Regions from separate parts of the Afipia sp. GW821-FHT04G03 genome, predicted to be linked through region 2. Evidence: riboswitches for the same ligand, from Rfam matches in the RefSeq annotation. Region 2 holds a riboswitch; the other holds the start of a gene.
The links. A riboswitch is a leader RNA that binds a small molecule or an ion and turns the genes downstream of it on or off. The one in region 2 is predicted to bind cobalamin.
Positions count from the first base shown of each region.

Region 1: it holds a riboswitch for cobalamin, as region 2 does, so the genes downstream of both, metE (5-methyltetrahydropteroyltriglutamate--homocysteine S-methyltransferase) here and AC07UB_RS22340 (TonB-dependent receptor) in region 2, are expected to answer to the same signal.

Region 1 is NZ_JBWKSV010000001.1:1,473,884-1,478,277, forward strand. Features, by position in the region: gene AC07UB_RS07040 (ribonucleoside-diphosphate reductase subunit alpha) at 1-1,654, opposite strand, end outside; cobalamin riboswitch at 1,765-1,983, opposite strand; cobalamin riboswitch at 2,231-2,446, shown strand; gene metE (5-methyltetrahydropteroyltriglutamate--homocysteine S-methyltransferase) at 2,546-4,394, shown strand, end outside.
Region 2 is NZ_JBWKSV010000005.1:142,152-146,545, reverse strand. Features, by position in the region: gene AC07UB_RS22345 (His-rich protein BRANT) at 1-234, shown strand, start outside; gene AC07UB_RS22340 (TonB-dependent receptor) at 372-2,645, opposite strand; cobalamin riboswitch at 2,720-2,966, opposite strand; gene AC07UB_RS22335 (hypothetical protein) at 3,047-3,481, shown strand; gene AC07UB_RS22330 (serine hydrolase domain-containing protein) at 3,501-4,394, opposite strand, start outside.

The sequences.
Region 1 (4,394 bases), on a different contig from region 2:
GCCGCCACAGGTCGGTGGCGCGCAGCGTCTTGAACACGCGCATTTCGCCGCGCGCGGCCTTCGCTTCATAGAACGCATAACGCTCGGCAAAGGCCTTGCCATAAAGGTCGTGCAGATCCGGCGTCTCGTCCGGCGAGAACAGCGTCCATTCGCCGTCGGCTTCGACGCGCTGCATGAACAGGTCCGGCACCCAGTTCGCGGTGTTCATGTCATGGGTGCGGCGGCGGTCGTCGCCGGTATTCTTGCGCAGGTCGAGAAACTCCTCGATATCGACATGCCACGTTTCGAGATAGGCGCAGACCGCGCCCTTGCGTTTGCCACCCTGATTGACCGCAATCGCAGTGTCGTTAGCGACCTTGAGGAATGGCACCACGCCCTGGCTTTCGCCGTTGGTGCCCTTGATGTGCGCGCCGAGGCCGCGCACGCGGGTCCAGTCGTTGCCGAGACCGCCGGAATATTTCGCCAGCAGCGCATTGTCCTTCACCGACTTGAAGATGCCATCGAGGTCGTCCGCCACCGTGGTGAGGAAGCAGGACGACAATTGCGGCCGCAGCGTGCCGGAATTGAACAACGTCGGCGTCGAGGCCATGAAATCGAACGACGACAGCAGATTGTAGAACTCGATGGCGCGGGCCTCGCGATCGATCTCGCGAATGGCGAGACCCATCGCGACGCGCATGAAGAACGCCTGCGGCAGTTCTATGCGGTTGCCGTCGGTATGCAGGAAGTAGCGGTCGTAGAGCGTCTGCAAGCCGAGGAACTGAAACGCGAGATCGCGCTCCGGCTTCAAAGCCGCCGCGATCCGCTTCAGGTCATAGCGCGCCAGTTCCGGATCGAGCAATTCGGCTTCGATCCCTGCTTTGATGTAAGCCGGAAAATACTCCGGGTAGCGCGCGGTCATGTCGGCCTGCGTGGCGTTGATCTGCGCGGCGTGGACAAACGACAGCACCTCGGTGCGCAGCTTGTCGAGCAGCAGCCGCGCGCTGACATAGGCGTAATTCGGCTCCTGCTCCACCAGCGTGCGCGCGGCCATGATGCCTGCGAGCGCGAGTTCGTCCTGGCTGATGCCGTCGTAGAGATTGCGGCGGGTCTCGGTGAGAACGGGGCCGAAATCGACACCGTCGAGATTGCCGCAGGCCTCCTGAATGATCAGCGTGAGGCGATCGACATCGAGCGGCACGCGCGTGCCGTTGCCCAGCGTCACATGCAGCTGCGGCTCGGACGATGTCTTGACCGGCTTGGCGGCGGCCTCTTCGGCGCGCTGGCGCTGGCGTTCATCGCGGTAGAGCACATAGGCCCGCGCGACCTTGTGGTGTTCGCTGCGCATCAGCGCGAGTTCGACCTGATCCTGCACGTCTTCGATGTGGAAGGTGCGCCCCTCGCCGATCCGGCGGGTCAGCGCGCTCACCACCTCGTTCGTCAGTTGCTCGATGATTTCATGGACGCGGCGCGAAGCAGCGGCCGTGTTTCCTTCCACCGCGAGGAACGCCTTGGTCATCGCAATGGAAATCTTGCCCGCGTCGAACGGCGACACGGTGCCGTTGCGGCGGATGACCTGCAACGGCGGCTCATTTGCAGGGATGGCCAGCGACTCGGAACGCAACTGAATGAGAGGAGCGGATTTGGCGGCTTCGCGTTCGATCGAGAGTGACATCGGCAGACCCCGTGCATGTTGCAATTTTCTGGGGGCTGGGGCCGAAAGGCGCGTCGTCGCGGCGCGCGAACGCACCGAAGCACGCGACCGCCGGACACCCCGCCCGTGGACGTTCTTTTGGTGTCGCGGCAGGTCTCCTGGCTCGCAGGTCGGCGCTGAGTCCGGTCTTCCCGATGCGGATCAGGCATCAGTGACTTAGGTCGGACTCAACTCACTGCTTACAGTTGCGGGGGCAGCGCCGGAATTGCTGCACTGGATGCAGCTCACCGGCTTCCCATTTTCACCGCTAGGCCTTGCGGCTTTGCGGAACCTCGACGTCTACATCTGGTATCCGCCAGGCTGCACTGTCAAGCGGCAGTGATCGTGGAAAACGGGGACAGGACGAGAAACAACATCAAACAAACGGGAAAACTCTCGAAAAAAATTTTGACCAGTCGTCGATACGCCGTGCGGCCGACTGCTCTCCGGCGAATTACTAGAGAACTCTCTCAGGATGATTCTGCCCACTCTAGTTGGGGCGACGTCCGGGAGCGGTCCAGTGGGAAGCTTTCCTTTTGACCTGACGCCGCCCGCTTCTCATAACGAGAGCATCGCGGTTCTGCGGATCGGTGATCCGGAGCCAAGAGGGAATGCGGTGCGCGGGGCCTGACGGTCCCGCAATTCCGAAGCTGCCCCCGCAACTGTAAACGGTGAGCTTTGTCCATCCATGCCACTGAGGCGAAAGCTTCGGGAAGGCAGGACTTAAAGCGGCGACCCGTGAGCCAGGAGACCTGCCACGATCACATTACGTCCACGGGCGGGGTGCCCCGGTGTGTCGCTTGCGAGAGGACGGCCCCGCCGTCTCTGTTGTTCGCGCATGTCCGGCCCTGCTCCAACATCACGGGGTTTCCGATGTCGAGTTTGTCTTACGTATCGTCTATTCCTGTCGCCACGCTGGGCGTTCCGCGCATCGGTCCACGGCGCGAACTGAAAATCGCGCTGGAAAAATTCTGGGCCGGCAAGATCGATGAGGCCGCATTGCGAGAGGCGGCGGCGAGAATTCGCGCCGACAACTGGACGCGCCAGCGCGATCTCGGCGTCACCGTCATCCCGTCCAACGATTTCTCGCTTTACGATCAGGTGCTCGACACCAGCGCGATGGTCGGCGCGATTCCAAAGATCTACGGCTGGACCGGCGGCCCGGTATCGCTGGCGACGTATTTCGCGATGGCGCGCGGCAGCCAGAACGATGTGAGAGACTACGACGGCTGCGCGCACGGTCACGATCATGGCCATGGTCACGGCGTTCCGGCGCAGGAAATGACCAAATGGTTCGACACCAACTATCATTACATGGTGCCGGAGTTCGCGAAGGATCAGACCTTCGCCCTCGCCTCGACCAAGGCGATCGACGAATACCGCGAAGCGAAAGCGCTCGGCATCCAGACCCGGCCGGTGCTGGTCGGCCCGGTTACGTTCCTCAAGCTCGGCAAGGGTGAGAACCGGCTGTCGCTGCTGCCAAAGCTGCTGCCGGTCTACATCGATGTGCTCAACAGGCTCGCGAATGAAGGCGCGGACTGGGTGCAGATCGACGAGCCGTGTCTCGTACTCGATCTCGATGCCGCAGAGAAAGCGGCGCTCAAGACCGCGTACAGCGAAATCGCGCTGAAGGTGCCGGGCCTCAAGATCATGCTGGCCGCCTACTTCGGTGAACTCGGCGACAACGAAGCGCTGGCATTAAGCTTGCCGGTGTCGGGATTGCATCTCGATCTCGTGCGTGGCGCAAAGCAGATCGATCAGGCCCTGAAGCAGGCTCCCGCCGACCTCGTGCTGTCGCTCGGCGTGATCGATGGCCGCAATATCTGGCGCAGCGATCTGTCGAAAATTCTCGGCCAACTGGAGAGCATCGTTGCAAAGCGCGGCGCGGATCGCATCCAGATCGCGCCATCGTGTTCGATGCTGCACGTGCCGATCGACCTCGATCAGGAAACGGACTTGGATTCCGACCTGAAGACATGGCTCGCCTTCTCGGTGCAAAAGATGGGCGAATTGGCGGCGCTCAGCCGCACGCTGTCATCGGGACACGATGCCGCCAAGGATGTGTTCGCGGCCTCGGACGACGCTTCGGAAAAGCGCGCCTCATCCCCGAAGATCCACGACCCGGCGGTGATTTTGCGGGCCGCGAATACCGCGCGCGATCTGTCCGAACGCAAGAGCCCGTTCGGCACACGGCAGAACCTCCAGAGCAAGGTGCTCGGCCTACCCTCGTTCCCGACCACGACCATCGGCTCGTTTCCGCAGACCGAAGAGGTGCGCAAGGCCCGTGCCGCTCATGCCAAGGGCCAACTCAGCGACGCCGAGTACGATGCGTTCCTGCGCAAGGAAACCGAGAAGGCGGTGCGCTGGCAGGAGGACATCGGCATCGACGTTCTCGTGCATGGCGAGTTCGAGCGCAACGACATGGTGCAGTATTTCGGCGAACAACTGTCCGGATACGCCTTCACCAGACACGGCTGGGTGCAGAGCTACGGCTCGCGCTATGTCCGTCCGCCAATCATCTTCGGCGATGTGTCGCGCCCGAAGCCGATGACGGTCGGCTGGTCGTCATACGCGCAATCGCTCACACCGCTGCCGATGAAGGGGATGCTGACCGGCCCCGTCACCATGCTGCAATGGTCGTTCGTGCGCGACGACCTCGGCCGCGATCAGGTTTGCCGCCAGATCGCATTCGCGCTGCGCGACGAGGTGACCGATCTCGAGC
Region 2 (4,394 bases):
GCGGGTTCAATGATTGTCGCGCCTGCCATGGCTGCCACCGTCATGAAGACCGAAACGGCGCCTGCCGCCAAGTCCGAAACCCTGAAGCCGTCGGTTGCGAACGCGAACGCGAAAGTGAAGGCGAAGAAGGTCAAGCATCACAAGGCGCACAAGAAGACCAGCGCTGTCGTGAGCAAGAAACACATCTCGTCCACGGCGCCTGCGAAGCACATCGCCGTGCAGAAGAAGGGCTGATCCCCTTCTGACGTTTTGATATTTCCGTGGCCGCATTTGCATAGCCCCCGCATCCAGGCGGTTCTCGGAAATAAGAACGGCCCGCGCCCATCGTGAGATGAGCGCGGGCCGGGCTGTTTGGTGGCGATGTACGCGGTTCAGAACGCCATGCCGGCTTTCACCATGAAGGTCCGGCCGGGCAGGGGATAGATTGCGTAAGAACCGGGCGTGAACGCGCTGGCGATTGCGTAGTCGTAGTAATGGGTGTCCAGCAGGTTGATCACCGCTGCCGACCAGAAGAAGCGATCGATTTCGCCGCTCAGCTTGAGATCGATGGTGGCGTTGGCTCCGATGAAGCCTTCCTTGTTGGCCTGATCGTTGTCGAGACGGCGGCTGCTCCAGAAGCGGGCCGTCATGTCGAGCACGGCGTATTTTTGCCAGACGTTCCACGAGAATCCGGCGCTCCCGGTCAGTCGCGACACCAGCGGAACATCCTTGCCGGTGAACTGTCCTTCCTCGAACACCGCGCGGGTGTAGGCGAAGCCGCCCTTGAGCCTGAAGGCTTCGTTGATCCGCAGCGACGCGCTGGTCTCGGAGCCGTAGCGATGCGTGGGATCGAGGTTGTAGTTGTAAAATGCGACCGGATTGAAGTGGATCTCGTTCTTCAGGTGCATGTCGTAGATGCTGGTCTGAATATCCAGCGGGCCGCCGTGGATACGGATGCCGCCTTCGATGTCGTGAGACGTCTGGGTGTTGAGCTGGAAGTTCTGGGCAATCGGCGGGAATGGAAACGCGCTTCCGAACGCCGGGCCGGTCACGACGCGTTCGTCCACGTTGGGTGTGCGGAACGCCCTTGCAGCCCGTCCGAAGACGGCGAAGTTTTCGTTGAAGCGATGTTCGAGGCCGATGTGCAGCGCGTGGTGGCTCTCTTCCTTGTCGAGCGGCGCGGCCTGAGCCAGCAGGCTTCCTGCCGGTGCGGTGGGATCGTAGGTGTCACGCGCCTTCAGGTTCAACTGCTGGATGCGTCCGCCATAGGAAAAGTCGGTGCTCGGCAGCAGGCCAAGGGTTTGCTGGAAGTATCCCGCGAGGGTCTGCTGGGAGAGATTGTAGACGTGGTTGGGTGGGTCCGAGATTGTGTAGCTGCGGTTCGATGCGTAACGCGAGTCATAGTAATCGACGCCGGTCAGGATGCTCGACGTGATGCTGCCGAATGTATTCTTCATGCTGAGGCGCGGCGTGATCGACCATGTCGTCAGATCGGAATCGACATAGGCAAAGGGGAAGCGATCCCCGGGAAACGACAACGCATAGTCCGGGTCGCCGAAAAAGCCGGATTGTTGCTTCTTGTTGCGGACACCGCCATCGACGATCAGCTCTGCGCCGGCCCACAACGATTTCGTGAACCCGGTCGTGACGTTGACGCCCTGCTTTTTGCCGTAGTCATTCGGCGTCGATGTCGCACGCAGGTCGCCTGCTAGTTGATTAATGGGAGGGGGAGGCGGAAAGGTTTGATCTTTAAAGTACGTATTCGCGCGCGTACCCGGCAATCCAAGACGCTGGTTGTCGCCAGACAGATTCAGGAACGCCGTGAACTCGGGCGTCGCGTAGCGAATCTCGCCGACGCCGTTCTGCTGGTTTAGTTTGTTGTTGACCCGGTATCCGTCGGAATGAACAACATTGCCGAACACCGCAGTCGACCACGGGCCGGAGTTCGTGCTGAACGATCCATTGACTTCGCGCTGGCCGTAAGACCCGACGCCGACTTCGGCGCGTGCGGACACCGGCTTGCCGATGCCGGCGCCGGTTTTTGTGATGATGTTGATGACGCCGCCGACGGCGTTGTCGCCATACAGCACCGCGCCTGAGTTGCCGCGCGTCACCTCGATCCGCTCGATCGACTGAACCGGAATGGTGGAGAGATCGACGCTCTGCAGGTCGGCCTCGTTGAGACGCCGACCGTTGATCAGAAAGAGCGTGTTCGAAGACGCAAATGCGCCGAACCCGCGAAGATCTACGGTCGAGCCGGTGCCGTTGACGGCGCCGAAAATGTTCGTGAGCTGGACGCCCGGTATCGTCGCCAGCACATCCTGGATCGTCTGGTTGGGAGCGCGCGCGATATCCTCCGCCGTGATGACCGACGACGACGTGCCGACGATGCCGCCATACACGCGACTCGCGTCGACGTTGACCGGCGGCAACTGCCCGCCCGCAGTCTGCCCCAGAGCGGGGCTTACGAGCGCGGTGCCCGCAAGACACGCCACTGCGAACGAAACCCGCAGTTTCGTTGTTGGAAAATGATCAGAAAAAAGAGTCACGATGTTGCCCCGCCGATGATGTGATCGCGGAGGCGCGGTGAAAACGCGCGCAGGCATGACGATATCCGGCGAGCGGACGCTGCCGGACTTCACGTCGTGACTGAGGAAACGGGCCATCGGCCGAACCTCCGCAACAGTTACGTCACGTCACCGCTGCGGAAATGCCGCCCCTTCGCACGCCCCGTGCGACGGAAGGATGACCGGTACAGGCAGGTCTCCTGGCTCGCGGATCGTCGCCGTTGTCCGCCTTCCCAAGCCGGGCTGATCAGCCTTCGCTCAGTGGCATGTTGGACAACGGCTCACCGTTGACAGTTGCGGGGGCAGCTCCGGAATAGCCTTGAAGGATGCATTCGCCGAAAGAGCGGCGGGGCAACCTGCACGGCGCACCGAATTCCCTATTGGCCAGCTTGCGCTGGCACCTGTGCCGTGGTCCCAATCAAGCTGCGGTGACTTGCCTTGTCAATGCCGCAATGTCTAAGAAACCCAATGCGATACTCACGGCTGCGGACTTCATCCCGATGCGTTGCAAATTGGTGACATATGCGCGGCGCGCCGCGATCCTGCTGTTTGCGTTCGGCGTCGGCGGCTGCGCGTGGACCGGCGGCAATGACGGTCTGTCCTATACGGCCGATCGTGGCGTGGAGAACCAGCCATATCCTGCGAACTATCGGCCGGAGCTGCTCGCATTTCTTCGCACCTATCTGAACGACCCGCGCGGCGTGCGCGAGGCGGGCATCGCGGAGCCTGCGCAGAAGACGGTCGGCGGCCGTCTTCGCTACGTGGCCTGTGTGCGTTTCAACGCGCGTGGAACGGACGGCGGTTATGCCGGCGTGAAGCAACGCGGCGCAATGTATATTGACGGGCGTTTCGATCGCATGATCGAGGACGCCGCCGAACTTTGCGAGGGCGCGACCTATGCGCCGTTTCCGGAAATGGAAAAGCTGACGCGCTGAGCCCGCGCCGTTTCCGCCGCTACGAGAAATGCTGAACGATAGCCGCGAAGCCGCGCCGCCATGCGCGGTAGTTCTCCACATCGAGCGGGATCGGTTCTGCGGCGACCCTCACGATCACAAGTTCGCTGATCGGGTCGATATAGATCCACTGGCCATGGATGCCGATGCAGCACAGCGTGCGCCGCTTGCGGTCGATCTGGTAGAACTTGCTGCGATAGGCCGCATCAGGAAACATCTCGGCGAATTCGCCGCGCGCCCATGCCGCCGGATCGCCGTTGTCATTGATGTCGTCGATCCACCAGCCCGGCACCACCTGCGTGCCGTTCGCCACGCCGCGCTGTCGGATCATTTCTCCGAACCGGGCGAGATCGCGGGGCCCGGCGCAGATTCCGCCGGCGGCGCGCATCGCGCCTTCCGAATCCAGCGTGACATAGGCGTCGGTTTCCGCGCCGAGCGGTTTCCAGAGATATTCACTGAGCAGGTCGGAGAGGGCGCGGCCGGCGGCGCGCTCATAAACCCAGCCGAGCAGGTCGGTGTTGGTCGAGACGTAATGGAACGTGTCGCCGTGTTTTTTGCCGTCTGCTTTTTGAGTCGAGAGATATTCGCGCAGCGCTATGGTGCTCTGGCCCGGCTTGATGGCATCCCATCCGACCGCGCGGCGGTAACGGGCGACGTCGCCGTCCGGATCGACGTAATCCTCGGTGAACGCGATGCCCACCGACATGTCGAGCAGGTGGCGGACCGAACAGCCGCCATAAACCGAGGACGAGACTTCCGGCACGTAGTCGGTCACTGGCCGGTTCGGGTTGAGAAAGCCCTTGTCGGCGAGAATTCCGCCGAGCGCGCCGCAGATCGACTTGCTGACCGAGAACACGATGTGCGGTGTCCGCGCGTCCATGCCGTTCGCATACCA